DNA from 3 places in the Vogesella amnigena genome. Region 3 is predicted to be linked to each of the others. Evidence: riboswitches for the same ligand, from Rfam matches in the RefSeq annotation. Region 3 holds a riboswitch; each other region holds the start of a gene.
The links. Region 3 has a riboswitch for glycine ahead of glyA (serine hydroxymethyltransferase). Riboswitches for the same ligand answer to the same signal wherever they lie in the genome.

Region 1 (4,939 bases), on a different contig from region 3:
CGCCACATCAACGAACAGCTCACCCCGCTGGAAAAGGCCTTCTCCGATTCGCTGGGGGCCGCCTCCCGCTTCATCCAGCAGCTGCTGCTCACCGTCAACGTACTGGCCAGTGCACTGCTGGTCATGCTGGCAACCCGGCGTACCAGCAAGCTATTGCGACAGCGCACCGCATTCGAACAAGCCCTGAACGAAGAAAAGGAACGCGCTCAGGTTACCCTGGCCTCGATTGGCGATGCCGTCATCACCATTGATGAAGCCGGCTTCATCTCCTACATGAACCCGGCAGCCGAGCAGCTCACCACCTGGCTGGACGAACAGGCACGCGGACTGCCGCTGAACTCCATAATCCGCATGCTGGACGAGCAGAACCAGCAACAAGACGGCCAGCTGCTGGAAGAGATACTGAGCGGAAAAACCAGCGGCAGCAGCCAGCATGCCCAGCTGATGGTGCGCCTGGACGGCAGTGCCATTGCCATTTCCCTGGTTGCCGCGCCGATCTTCAGCCATGGCCGTGTCAGTGGTGCGGTACTGGTGCTGCACGACATGACCCGCGAGCGCCAGTACGTTGCCAACCTGTCCTGGCAGGCCAGTCACGATGCGCTCACCGGCCTGGTAAACCGCCGCGAATTCGAGCAGCGCCTGGAGCTCGCCATCGAGCGGCAGGCCAGCAGCAGCAAGCCGGTAGAACATGCGCTGATGTTTCTCGACCTGGACCAGTTCAAGCTGGTGAATGACACCAGTGGACACGCAGCCGGCGACGAGCTGCTGCGCCAGATCTGCACCCTGCTGCAAAAACAGTTGCGTGACGGGGACACCCTGGCCCGGCTGGGCGGCGACGAATTCGGCATCCTGCTGGAGCACTGCCCTGCCATTCATGCCGGCCAGATTGCCGAGGCGTTGCGGCAAACCGTGCAGGATCTGCACTTTGTCTGGCAGGGCCGGCCGTTCAATACCAGTATCAGCATCGGGCTGGTGCATCTTAGCCGGCCACTCAGCACCCTGGCCGAAGCCCTGCGCGCTGCGGATGTCGCCTGCTACATGGCCAAGGAAAAGGGGCGCAACCGGGTGCAGGTCTACCATCCGGACGACTCGGAACTATCGATGAAGTACGGCGAGATGGCCTGGGTGCAGCGCATCCACCTGGCACTGGAGGAAAACCGCTTCCGTCTATACATGCAGCAGATCGCGCCGCTGCACGAAGAGGCGTCCAGCGGCGTCCATATCGAGTTGCTGCTGCGGCTGCACGATGAATTCGGCCGCCTGGTACCGCCGATCAGCTTCATCCCGGCGGCGGAGCGTTACGGCCTGATGCTGCTGATCGACCGCTGGGTGGTGCAGCAGGCATTTGCCACCCTGGCTGCCAGACAGCATTGCCGTAAGGGGGCCCCCATTGCCACCTGCGCCATCAACCTGTCCGGCAACAGCATCGGCGACGATGCTTTTCTCGATTTCGTGCGCGAGCAGTTCCGCCAGCATGCCATTGCACCGCACAGCATCTGTTTCGAGATCACCGAAACCAGCGCCATCGCCAATCTCAGCGATGCCACGCGCTTTATTGCCGAGCTGCAGCAGCTGGGCTGCCGTTTCTCGCTGGATGATTTCGGCTCCGGCATGTCATCGTTCAGCTACCTGAAACACCTGCCGGTGGACTACCTGAAGATCGACGGCAGCTTCGTCAAGGACATGCTGGACGACCCCATCGATCACGCCATGGTGGCAGCCATCAACCACATCGGCCACGTGATGGGCAAGCGCACCATCGCCGAGTTCGTCGAAACGCCGCAGCTGATGCAGGCCGTTGGCCTGCTGGGCATCGATTATGCCCAGGGCTACGCCATCATGCGGCCGCAACCCTTCACCTGCGACTGCGAATTGCAGACAAACTTTCCGCATGGTTGCCAACCGCTGACAGATGCACTGAACCAGGACCGCGACGCCGAGACGCGCTGACCGCAGGCCGACTGTGGCAAAAACACATCAATTCCCATATAAATCAGCAATTTATTTTTACAGCGACATGCGAAGGCCGCCCCTGACGGCATTGCCATAAGCGACCGCTTTCATTTTGACCGCGACGCAAATCCACCTATTTTCCTCCCGGCGCAATCCCCACCGCCAGGCGCCCTGCCATCGCCATGGCCAGGCGCTCCACCGGCGGCATTGACGCCCGACAACCCGCTCTCTAGATTGGGTCGCAGCCACATCAGGCAGACAGGAGAGATCGCCCGGTTGCAAAACCAGCGGCGGCGCCGAAGGGGAATCGCCCCGAAAACTCTCAGGCAAAAGGACTGTCTGCCCAGGCTCTCTGGAGAGCAGGCGCCCGCATGGCGCCTCGCCGAAGGCAGCACGGTGCGTACACGCGCACCCAATCTCTCAGGCACACGGACAGAGGGGGCAAGCAAGGTCGCTAGCGACCACCCACCCCCATTTACCGGGCTTGCGGCCAAGGTTGGCCGCAGCCTTTGTCTGGAGAGCGCCATGTTTACCCGTGATATGCAGATTGCCGGCTTCGACGACGCCCTGTGGGCCGCCATGCAGGCCGAAGACCAACGCCAGCAGGACCACATCGAGCTGATTGCCTCCGAAAACTACACCAGTCCGCGCGTGATGCAGGCCCAGGGCAGCCAGCTCACCAACAAGTACGCCGAGGGCTACCCCGGCAAGCGCTACTACGGCGGCTGCGAACACGTGGACGTGGTGGAGCAACTGGCCATCGACCGTGCCAAAGCGCTGTTCGGCGCCGACTACGCCAACGTGCAGCCGCACTCCGGCAGCCAGGCCAATGCCGCCGTGTACATGGCGCTGCTGGAGCCGCACGACACCGTGCTCGGCATGAGCCTGGCCCACGGCGGCCACCTCACCCACGGCGCCAAGGTCAACTTCTCCGGCAAGATCTACCACGCGGTGCAGTACGGCCTGAATCCGGAAACCGGCGAGATCGATTACGACGAAGTACAGCGCATGGCCAATGAGTACCAGCCGAAGATGATCGTGGCCGGCTTCTCCGCCTACTCGCTGATCGTGGACTGGAAGCGCATGCGCGAAATCGCCGACAGCATCGGTGCCTACCTGTTCGTGGACATGGCCCACGTAGCTGGCCTGGTAGCCGCCGGCCTGTACCCGAACCCGATTCCGCACGCCCACGTGGTGACCACCACCACCCACAAGACCCTGCGCGGCCCGCGTGGCGGCCTGATCCTCGCTGCGGCCAACCCGGAGCTGGAGAAGAAGCTGAATTCGGTGGTATTCCCCGGCATCCAGGGCGGCCCGCTGATGCACGTGATTGCCGCCAAGGCGGTGGCATTCCAGGAGGCGCTGCAGCCGGAATTCGTTGATTACCAGAAGCAGGTGCTGGCCAACGCCCGCGCCATGGTGCAGGTGTTCCAGGACCGTGGCTACAGCATCGTCTCCGGCAAAACCGACGACCACCTGTTCCTGCTGAGCCTGATCGACAAGGGCCTTACCGGCAAGGCGGCCGACGCCGCGCTGGGCGCCGCCCACATCACCGTGAACAAGAACGCGGTGCCGAACGATCCGCAAAGCCCGTTCGTGACCAGCGGCATCCGTATCGGCACCCCGGCGATCACCAGCCGTGGCTTCAAGGAAACCGAAGCGCGCCAGGTGGCGCACTGGGTGTGTGACATTCTCGACGACATCGAGAACCCGGAAGTGAGCGCGCGTGTAAAACGCCAGGCTGCAGAGCTGTGTGCCGCCTTCCCGGTATACCGTGAAACCAGCGGGAGCTGATCATGGCCCTCAGCGTGTTTGATCTGTTCAAGATCGGCATCGGCCCGTCCAGCTCGCATACCGTCGGCCCGATGCGTGCCGCGCGGCAGTTTGTCGCCCGTCTGGAAAAAGACGGTCTGCTGCCGGCAGTGGCCAGCGTGCGCTGCGAGCTGTTCGGCTCGCTGGGCGCCACCGGCAAGGGCCACGGCTCCGACATTGCCGTGCTGCTTGGGCTACAGGGCGAGCTGCCGGACGAAGTGGATACCGATGCGGTGCCGGGCATGGTGGCGGCGATTCGTGACAGCAAGCGGCTGCGGCTGCTTGGCAGCCACGAAATCGCCTTTGCCGAGGGTGAACATCTGGTGCTGCACAAGCGCAAGACACTGCCCTTTCACCCGAACGGCATGACCTTTGAGGCGCGTAACGATCAAGGTGAAGTGCTGGACAAGCGCGCCTACTACTCGGTGGGAGGTGGCTTCGTGGTGGATGAGGCGGCAATCGATGCCGGCTTCACCCCACCGGGCAGCGAGGAGCTACGCCACCCGTTCAGCAGCGGCGCCGAACTGCTGGCGCTGTGTCAGCGTGAAGGCAAGAGCATCAGCCAGATCATGCTGGAAAACGAGCTGGCCTGGCGTAGCGAGGAAGAAGTGCGTGCCGGTCTGCTGCGTATCTGGCAGGTAATGCAGAACTGCGTACAGCGCGGCTGCGCACAGGAAGGCATTCTTCCTGGCGGCATGAAGGTGAAACGCCGTGCTGCCGACCTGTACCGCAAGCTCACCAATGCCCCGGAAGCCAGCCTGCGCGACCCGCTGACGGTAATGGACTGGGTAAACCTGTACGCACTGGCGGTGAACGAGGAAAACGCCGGCGGCGGACGAGTTGTCACTGCGCCCACCAACGGTGCTGCCGGCATCATCCCTGCCGTGCTGCACTACTACGCGCGTTTTGTGCCGGGTGCCAACGAGGATGGCGTGGTGCGCTTCCTGCTCACCGCTGGCGCGATCGGCATCCTGTTCAAACTCAATGCCTCCATCTCCGGTGCCGAAGTCGGTTGCCAGGGCGAAGTCGGTTCGGCCTGCTCGATGGCAGCCGGCGGCCTTGCCGAGGTAATGGGCGCGACGCCGGAGCAGGTGGAAAACGCCGCCGAGATCGGCATGGAGCATAACCTGGGCCTGACCTGCGACCCGGTGGGCGGCCTGGTGCAGGTGCCGTG
Region 2 (4,939 bases), on a different contig from region 3:
AGCAGCAGCGACCGCCTGATGCCGGCTCGCTTCGGCACCCATGCCATGGAGCTGCTGATCAACGACATGCTCAAGCTCGGTGCCAGCCGCCGCAGCCTGGAAGCCAAGGTATTCGGTGGCGGCAATGTGCTGGATGGCATGACCAAGGCTAATATCGGCCAGCGCAATGCCGGTTTCGTACGCGCCTTCCTGGCCCAGGAAAACATCCCCATCGTGGCGGAAGACCTGGGGGCGGATATCGCGCGCAAGGTGTATTTCTTCACTGACAGCGGCAAGGTGCTGATCAAGAAGATCCGCCCGCAGCACACTCTGGTGCAGGAAGAGGAAAGCTACCGCCGCCGCATCGACCGCGACAGCGAGAGCAAGGCCGGCGGCGACGTGGACCTGTTCATCTGAGCCAGTCGAGAGTGTTGACAACGTTCCTTTGCACTGCAAAAGAGTGTTGTTTTATCAACAGGAAGGCTGCCGACTCAAGCACTTGGCTAGAGCGGCCCGGCTTTGCCGGGGCCGGTTACGCATAAGCGGGTAGTTTGTCAGTCGCCAGGGTTGGCCGCATCTGCGGCCAACCTGCTACTGCTAGCGCTCCAGCAGCGGCAGCTTGTCTGTCACCGTGGCCCAGTGTTCATGGTCCGGCAGCGGCTCCTTCTGCTCCACGATTACCGGCCATACCCTGGACAGCTCGGCATTCAGTGCCAGCATGGCGTGCTGGGCCGGCGGCAGCTCCTCCTCGGTGGTGATGGCGTTGATCGGGCACTCCGGCACGCACAGCGTGCAATCGATGCACTCGTCCGGGTCGATCACCAGAAAGTTGGGGCCTTCGTGGAAGCAGTCCACCGGGCACACTTCCACACAGTCGGTGTATTTGCATTTGATGCAGGCTTCGGTTACAACGTGCGTCATTTTTCGCCCTCCAGCGCAGCCCGTGGTGGCCGCCTCTGCTGATTATTGTTTGCCAGCCCGCATATGTCTGCTTCTGATTCCACCTATCGTGGCCGCTTCGCGCCCAGCCCCACCGGTCTGTTGCACGCCGGCTCGCTGACCACGGCAGTCGGCAGCTACCTGGAAGCTCGCAGCCGGGGCGGGCAATGGCTGCTGCGCATGGAAGACCTGGACCCGCCACGTGAAATGCCGGGGGCTGCGGCCAACATCCTGCGCACGCTGGAAGCCTTCGGCTTTGAATGGGACGGCGAGGTGGTGTACCAGAGCCAGCGTCATCACCTGTACCGCGCGGCGCTGGATCAGCTTGTCCGCCAGGGCGACGCCTACGGCTGTGCCTGCACCCGCAAGGAAATCAGCGAACAGGGGCGGCGTGGCGTGGATGGCATGGTCTACCCCGGTACCTGCCGTCACGGCGTGGCTGCAGGGCGCAGCCCGCGTGCCTGGCGGCTGCGGGTGCCGGATGCCGAACTGGGCTTCGACGACCGGCTGCAGGGCTATTACGCGCAACAGCTGCAACGCGACATCGGCGATTTCGTGCTGCTGCGTGCCGATGGCTTCTGGGCCTACCAGCTGGCGGTGGTGGTGGATGATATCGAGCAGGGCATCAGCGATATCGTGCGTGGCGCCGACCTGCTGGTGTCCACCCCGCGCCAGCTGTGGCTGCGGCAGTGTCTGGGCAGCGCGATGGTCAGCCATTGCCACCTGCCGCTGATGGTGAATGCCGCCGGCGAGAAGCTTTCCAAGCAGACGCTGGCGCCTGCCATTTCCCCAGCGTTGGCCGCACAGGAGCTGCGGCTGGCACTGCGGCGGCTGGGCCATGTCGCACCGCCGGAGGTGCAGAGCCTGGCGGAACTGTGGCAGTGGGCGCGCGGCAGTTGGTCATTGTCCACAGTGCCGGTAGGCCCGGTAGTGATCGAATAACTGCCTAAACGCTTGGCGCTAAAGCGATTTATCACGTGCTGCGGCAAGCGACTTGTCGCAAGTGTCTGAAAACTGGGCAAAACCCGACTTGCCAAGCGGGCTTTGGGCGACGATAATCGCCGCATTCCGCAGGAGAGTGCAGCCGCAGGGCTGCCGCCGAAGGCGCAAGTGCACCCGCAATCGCTCAGGCAAAAGGACTGCAAGAATCGGGCCGCAAGGCCTGCTGAATCTGGAGAGCGGCGCATAACGCGCCCACCGAAGGGGCTAACGGCGCAATGCCGGAAAATCTCAGGTGCATGGACAGAGGGGTGTGAGCTAGCGGAAAAACTCACTCCGAGGACTTGCCCAATGACGGCCCCGAAACGTACCCCACTGTTTGACGCGCATATTGCTGCCGGTGCAAAGATGGTTGACTTTGCCGGCTGGGAAATGCCCATCCATTACGGCTCGCAGCTGAAAGAACATGAAGTTGTGCGTAACGACGCCGGCATGTTCGACGTGTCCCACATGACCGTGGTCGACATCAGCGGTAGCGACGCCAAGGCCTGGCTGCAAAAGCTGATCGCCAACGACGTGTCCAAGCTGGGCTTCGAAGGCAAGGCCCTGTACTCCGGCATGCTCAACGAGCAGGGCGGCGTGGTGGACGACCTGATCGTGTACCTGGCAGCCAATGGCTACCGCATGGTGATCAACGCCGGCACTACCGAAAAAGACCTGGCATGGATGGAAAAGCAATCCGCCGGTTTCGACGTGAAACTGCAAGTGCGCCGCGACCTGGCCATGCTGGCGGTACAAGGCCCGCAAGCCATTGCCAAGGTCTGTGCCGTGAAGCCGGACTGGGCTGAAGCCATCCAGGGTCTGAAAGTATTCCAGGGCCTGCCGTTCGGCGAGTGGTTCGTGGCCCGCACCGGTTACACCGGTGAAGACGGCCTGGAAATCATGATTCCGGCTGCCGAGGCCATCAATTTCTTCAATCAGCTGCAGGCAGCCGGCGTAGCGCCGATCGGCCTGGGCGCGCGCGACACCCTGCGTCTGGAAGCCGGCATGAACCTGTACGGCCACGACATGGACGAAACTGTGTCGCCGCTGGAAGCCGGCATGGGCTGGACCATTGCCTGGAACCCGGAAGAGCGTGACTTCATCGGCCGCAAGGCACTGGAAGCCCAGAAAGCCGCCGGCGTGGCCATGAAACAGGTTGGCCTGGTGCTGGAAGGCCGCGGCGTGCTGCGCGAAGGCCTGAAAGTGGTGGTAGAGGGCGCGGGTGAAGGCATCATCACCAGCGGCACCTTCTCGCCGACCCTGAAGCATTCCATCGCCATCGCCCGTGTTCCGGCTGCTACCGGCGCCACCGCTCTGGTGGACCTGCGTGGCACCCTGACCGAAGTGCGCGTGGTGAAAATGCCGTTCGTGCGCAACGGCAAGAAAGTTTTTGAATAAGCTGGTGTATAACGACGTGGCGAGAGCGTCACCCCGGTACTACCCAATCAAGATCCAAACTATCTGCATCAGGAGAATCACATGAGCAACATCCCCGCCGAACTGAAATACGTATCCAGCCACGAATGGCTGCGTCTGGAAGCTGACGGTACCGTTACCGTGGGCATCACCGAGCATGCACAAGAGCTGCTGGGCGACATCGTGTTCGTGGAACTGCCGGCAGTTGGCAGCGCACTGGGTGATGGCGAGCAGGCTGGCGTGGTGGAATCGGTAAAAGCCGCTTCCGATATCTACGCGCCGATCGCCGGCGAAGTGCTGGAAGTGAACGCCGAACTGGAAGCAACTCCGGACCTCGCCAACAGCGAGCCGTACGGCGCAGGCTGGTTCTTCAAGATCAAGCCGGCCAACGCCGCCGATCTGGACAAGCTGCTCGACGCCGCTGCCTACGCAGCCGAAATCGGCGCCTGATCGAATTGCCCTGCCGTCTCTCGATGGCGGGGCTTTTGTTTTTTTGAATCAGGATTCCGCCACGAAAACCACGAAAAGACACGAACGATAAATTAGCAGTCACATCCGTACGATGCGACCTGTCAGGGTGGGTTCGTGTGATTTCGTGGTTTTCGTGGCCAAGATCCTGGTTCTTTAATGACGGAACCGAAGACATGTCGCTCTCGCAACTCTTCAATCATCAAGAATTCATCGAACGCCACATTGGCCCGTGCGAGGCCGAGAAGGCCGAGATGCTGGCCTACGTAGGTGCTGCCTCGCTGGAAGACCTGGTAGCGCAGACCGTGCCGGCCAACATCCGCTTCAACCGCGCGCTGGACATCCCGCCGGCGCAGCGCGAAGCCGACGCCCTGGCCGACCTCAAGGCCGTAGCCAGCAAGAACGTGGTGAACAACTCCTTCATCGGCCTGGGTTACTACCCGGTGCTGACCCCGGGCGTGATCCTGCGCAACGTGCTGGAAAACCCGGGCTGGTACACCGCCTACACCCCGTACCAGGCTGAAATCGCCCAGGGCCGCCTGGAAGCGCTGCTGAACTTCCAGCAGATGATCATCGACCTGACCGGTCTGGAAGTTGCCAACGCCTCGCTGCTGGACGAAGCCACCGCCGCCGCCGAAGCCATGGCCATGGCGCGCCGTGTGTCCAAGTCCAAATCCAACCAGTTCTTCGTGGACAGCCGCGTGCTGCCGCAGACTCTGGATGTGATGCGTACCCGTGCCGAATACTTCGGCTTCGAGCTGGTGCAGGGCCACCCGGAAGAAGCCGGCAACGGCGAATACTTCGGCGTGCTGTTCCAGTACCCGGGCGAATCCGGCGAGCTGCTGGATCTGACTCCGTACATCGCTGCGGCCAAGGCCAAGGGCGCGCTGGCCGTGGTTGCTGCCGACGTAATGGCGCTGGTGGCACTGAAGTCGCCGGCCGAAATGGGCGCCGACGTAGCGGTGGGCAACACCCAGCGCTTTGGCGTGCCGATGGGCTTCGGCGGCCCGCACGCCGCCTTCTTCGCCTTCAAGGACGACATGAAGCGCTCCGCCCCGGGCCGCATCATCGGCGTATCGGTGGATGCCAAGGGCAAGACCGCGCTGCGCATGGCACTGCAGACCCGCGAGCAGCACATCCGTCGCGAAAAGGCCAA
Region 3 (4,939 bases):
AGCGCCTCCTGGAACGCTACGGCCTTGGCGGCGATCACGTGCATCAGCGGGCCGCCCTGAATGCCGGGGAATACCACCGAATTCAGCTTCTTCTCCAGCTCCAGGTTGGCCGCAGCCAGGATCAGGCCGCCACGCGGGCCGCGCAGGGTCTTGTGGGTGGTGGTGGTCACCACGTGGGCGTGCGGAATCGGGTTAGGGTACAGCCCGGCAGCCACCAGACCGGCCACGTGCGCCATGTCCACGAACAGGTAGGCGCCGATGCTGTCGGCGATCTCGCGCATGCGCTTCCAGTCCACGATCAGCGAGTAGGCGGAGAAGCCGGCCACGATCATCTTCGGCTGATATTCATTGGCCATGCGCTGCACTTCGTCGTAATCGATCTCGCCGGTTTCCGGATTCAGACCGTACTGCACTGCGTGATAGATCTTGCCGGAGAAGTTGACTTTGGCGCCGTGGGTGAGGTGACCGCCGTGGGCCAGGCTCATGCCAAGCACGGTGTCGTGCGGCTCCAGCAGCGCCATGTACACGGCGGCATTGGCCTGGCTGCCGGAGTGCGGCTGCACGTTGGCGTAGTCGGCGCCGAACAGCTGTTTGGCACGGTCGATGGCCAGCTGCTCCACCACGTCCACGTGCTCGCAGCCGCCGTAGTAGCGCTTGCCGGGGTAGCCCTCGGCGTATTTATTGGTGAGCTGGCTGCCCTGCGCCTGCATCACGCGCGGGCTGGTGTAGTTTTCGGAGGCAATCAGCTCGATGTGGTCCTGCTGGCGTTGGTCTTCGGCCTGCATGGCGGCCCACAGGGCGTCGTCGAAGCCGGCAATCTGCATGTCCTGGGTAAACATTGGGTATCTCCTTGGTCACCGGCGCTGGCGGCAAAAGGTTGGCCGCACCGCGCCTTGCAAAACGGGCGGTGACGGGCAGACGGTCTGCTGGGTGTGGCAGACAGATGGATGGGCGTCCGCCCGGTATCACCGGACGATGCCCCCTCTGTCCCTTTGCCTGAGAGATTGCGGCGCAGTGTGTACTGGCCATGCTGCCTTCGGCGAGGCCGCGCGGCTGCGGGCCTACTCTCCAGAGTGCCTGACCAGAGCAGTTCTTTTGCCTGAGAGTTTCTGGGGCGATTCCCCTTCGGCGCTGCCGCCAGGCGCAAGGCCCGGGCAGTCTCTCCTGCACTGGTGGCGGCCAACCTGTGAAATTGGCCGCGTGGCTTGGCGCAATCTAGAGAAGCCGGCGCGGGCTGTCAACGCATGTCGGACAGTATTCGATGTGCAGTTGCAGCAATTGCTGATCGGCTTGCCGCGGAATGCTTGCTGCCGAATCCACGGCCGTGCTCCTTGAGTGGTGCACAGCGAGCGGGCTAGCAAGGCTGGCATCTTGCCGGGAACGGCCATCGGGAACTTTCTTCAGCTTCTAGTGGAAATTTTTCCGGCTTAAACCTAACATATCGAAAATGTAAAATTGTTTTAAATCAAATGTCGTTAGCTTGTGCACGGTGGCGCAAGCAAAAGTACACGAAATTGATTTCTGACTATAAAAGGAACGAGGCCAGCCCTCGTTTGTAGCAAAACCCAACTCCATAATTCAATAAACAGGGGAAGAACCAATCATGTCTTTGCGCGCAAAACTGATGGCGTTTGTGCTGCTGGTCATCGCAGCCCTGGCCGTCGTCTTCTGTAGCGTGGCCTACTGGAAGATGAGCTCCACGCTGGAGAGCCAGATCGAAGGCCAGATCAAGATGGCGGCCGACAACAAGGTGAGCTTTGTCTCCGAGTGGGTGCAGGTGCGCCAGACCATCGTGGCATCGGTACTGCCGCGCTTTGGTACCGGTGAACTCAAGCCCATTCTCGACCAGGCACAGCAGGCCGGTAAGTTCGATGACATGTATGTTGGCCAGCCGGACAAGACCATGACCCAGTTCACCGGCGGTTCGCCGGTGCCGCCGGGCTACGACCCGACTGGCCGTCCGTGGTTCCTGGCGGCCAAGGATGCCAACGGCCCAATCGCTTCGCCGCCGTATATCGATGCCGCTACCAAGCGCCCGATCATCACTTTTGCCCAGGCGCGCAAGGATGGCGGTCAGCTGGTGGCCGTGGCCGGTGGTGACGTGACCCTGGCACGGGTGGTGGAGGAAGTGACTGCCGCCAAGCTGCCGGGCGATGGCTACGCCTTCCTGATTACTGCCGCTGGCGACGTGATTGCCCATCCGCAGAAGGATTCCGGTCTGAAGAAGATCAGCGACGTGATTCCGGGCTTTGACCTGAACGCGCTGAACAAGGATGGCCAGATCCAGTTTGCCGAGCTGGATGGCAGCAAGCAGATGGTGGCGCTGTTCCCGGTACCGAATACGACCTGGCTGCTGGGTGTGGCCGTGCCGCATGCGGCTGCCATGGCGCCGGTACGCCAGCTGCTGATGGTGATGGTAGGTCTGGCCGTGGCCGGCATGATCCTGGCTGGTATCTTCGCGTATGTCGGTGTGGCGCGCATGTTGTCCGGCCTGGGCACCCTGCACAAGGCAATGAAGGAAGTGGCCAGCGGCCATGGCGACCTTACCAAGACCCTGCCGGTGGGCAATCTGGATGAAGTGGGCAAGATTGCCGATGACTTCAACCAGTTTGTTGCCAAGCTGCGCGAGATGTTCATCACCGTGCGCGAGGAGTCCGACGCACTGGCGCGCGACGCCAGCGAGCTGAGCCGCGTGGCGGAAAAGATCGGCCAGGATTCCCGCGTGCAGTCCACCGAGCTGTCCGCTACCGCGGCCACCATCGAGGAAATCACCGTCAGCATCAACCACATTGCCGACCACGTGGGCGAAACCGAAGGCCTGGTGGCGCAGTCGCGCACCAACTCGGTGGAATCGCATCGCGCCATGGCCGAGGTGGAGCGCGAAGTACAGTCGATTCAGGATGCGGTGGCATCGCTGCATAACGTGATGGGCAGCCTGTCCGGCCAGTCCGAGCAGATCAAGGGCATCGTGGGCGTGATTCGCGACATCGCCGACCAGACCAACCTGCTGGCGCTGAATGCCGCCATCGAGGCCGCGCGTGCCGGCGAATCCGGTCGCGGTTTCGCCGTGGTGGCCGACGAAGTGCGCAAGCTGGCCGAGCGTACCGCTACCGCCACCGTGCAGATTGCCGAGATGATCGATACCGTGATCCGCCGTACCGGCGAGGCCATCGAACACGCCGACACCACCAACGAGAAGGTGGCATCTGGTGTAGCATTGTCGCGCCAGGCCGCCGACAAGGTGGAAGTGATCAAGACCAATGCCGAAGAGATTTCCTCGCGCATGGGGGAAATCACCTCCTCCACGGCAGAGCAGGGCGTGGCTACCAACGAGATGGCGCGCAGTGCCGAACGTGTGAACGTGATGGCGCAGCAGACCGATATCAGCCTGCAGGAAGCACTGGCCACCATCAACATGCTGGCACAGCGTGGCGATGAGCTGAAATCGCTGGTTGCACGCTTCAAGCTCTGATTCCCGCGTCACGCATTCCCGCCCCGGCCCAGGCCGGGGTTTTTCATTGCAAGGAGCAGCAAGTGCAGGATCCCTTTGCCGTATTCGATAACACCACCCCCATCGTACTGGACGGTGCCATGGCCTCCGAGCTGGAGCGCCGTGGTTGCGACCTGAACGACGCGCTGTGGTCGGCGCGAGTGCTGATCGAGCAGCCGCAGCTGATCCGCGATGTGCACTACGACTACTTCGTGGCCGGCGCCGACGTGGCCACTACTGCCAGCTACCAGGCCAGCTTTACCGGTTTTGCCCGGCGCGGCATCGACGAAGTGGAGGCCACGCGGCTGATGCAGCTGTCGGTGCAGCTGGCCTGCGAGGCGCGCGATGCCTTCTGGGCCGACGCGCACAACCGGGTTGGCCGCATGCGGCCGCTGGTGGCCGCCTCGGTAGGCCCCTACGGCGCCATGCTGGCCGATGGCTCGGAATACCGTGGTCACTATGGCCTTAGCGAACAGCAGCTGATGGATTTCCACCGCCCGCGCATTGCCGCCTTGCTGGCGGCCGGGCCGGATCTGCTGGCCTGCGAAACCATTCCCTGCCAGGTAGAGGCAGTGGCGCTGGCACGGCTGCTGCAAGAGGAGTTTCCACATGCTGCCGCGTGGATCAGCTTCTCCTGCCGCGACGATGCCAACCTGAGCGAAGGCACGCCGCTGGCCGCTGCCATCGCCGCGCTGGAGCCATTTGCGCAAGTGGTGGCGGTGGGGGTGAACTGCACCGCGCCGCGCCACATTGCCCCGCTGCTGCAGGCTGCGGCGCAAGCCAGTGGCAAGCGGCTGCTGACCTACCCGAATTCCGGCGAGGCCTATGACCCGGTGACCAAGACCTGGCACGGCAGCAGCGAGCCGCAGGCCTTTGCCGACGCAGCCAGGCAATGGCGCGCTGCCGGCGCCAGCTGCATCGGCGGTTGCTGCCGCACCACGCCGGAAGATATCCGTGCGCTGGCCGGCTGGCTGCGCGGGCAGTAAGCAGACGGCTGTAGTTACGCGCCTACGGTGCAATATTGCGCTGTAGGCGCGTTATTTTTGTCAAAGTGGCACTGAATTGCGTTTTTGTGGATTCTTGATCTGGATGCTGGTGGTAATTGGGGTGGAAAAGTAAAATGGCCGCTTCTTTTGTTGCATTGCAATATCCATCATGAGTACTCTTAGTCGCAGCAGCATGAACGCCACGCCTGACCACCTGACCCACAGCCTGCTGGAAGATGTGCTGGCCATCCTGATCGGCACTCTGCTGGTGGCATTCGGGGTGACAATGTTCAAGCAGGCCGGCCTGCTCACCGGTAGCACCGCCGGCATTGCCTTCCTGCTGCATTACCGCACCGGCTTGCCGTTTGGTGCCATTTTCTTTGTGATCAACCTGCCGTTCTACTGGCTGGCCTGGCGTCGCATGGGCTGGCGCTTCACGCTGAAAACCTTTATTGCAGTGAGC

Region 1: another riboswitch for glycine. It lies ahead of glyA (serine hydroxymethyltransferase); the one in region 3 lies ahead of glyA (serine hydroxymethyltransferase).
Region 2: another riboswitch for glycine. It lies ahead of gcvT (glycine cleavage system aminomethyltransferase GcvT); the one in region 3 lies ahead of glyA (serine hydroxymethyltransferase).

The regions. Positions count from the first base shown of each region.
Region 1 covers NZ_JBHRYH010000042.1:45,449-50,387, reverse strand. Annotated here, with positions in the region: gene ACFOKJ_RS13650 (EAL domain-containing protein) at 1-1,950, shown strand, start outside; glycine riboswitch at 2,203-2,301, shown strand; gene glyA (serine hydroxymethyltransferase) at 2,479-3,747, shown strand; gene ACFOKJ_RS13640 (L-serine ammonia-lyase) at 3,750-4,939, shown strand, end outside.
Region 2 covers NZ_JBHRYH010000043.1:32,861-37,799, reverse strand. Annotated here, with positions in the region: gene cheD (chemoreceptor glutamine deamidase CheD) at 1-396, shown strand, start outside; gene fdxA (ferredoxin FdxA) at 577-900, opposite strand; gene gluQRS (tRNA glutamyl-Q(34) synthetase GluQRS) at 964-1,860, shown strand; glycine riboswitch at 1,980-2,070, shown strand; glycine riboswitch at 2,080-2,174, shown strand; gene gcvT (glycine cleavage system aminomethyltransferase GcvT) at 2,209-3,297, shown strand; gene gcvH (glycine cleavage system protein GcvH) at 3,379-3,765, shown strand; gene gcvP (aminomethyl-transferring glycine dehydrogenase) at 3,960-4,939, shown strand, end outside.
Region 3 covers NZ_JBHRYH010000015.1:9,028-13,966, forward strand. Annotated here, with positions in the region: gene glyA (serine hydroxymethyltransferase) at 1-839, opposite strand, end outside; glycine riboswitch at 981-1,076, opposite strand; glycine riboswitch at 1,078-1,177, opposite strand; gene ACFOKJ_RS06945 (methyl-accepting chemotaxis protein) at 1,604-3,472, shown strand; gene mmuM (homocysteine S-methyltransferase) at 3,535-4,476, shown strand; gene ACFOKJ_RS06955 (YitT family protein) at 4,646-4,939, shown strand, end outside.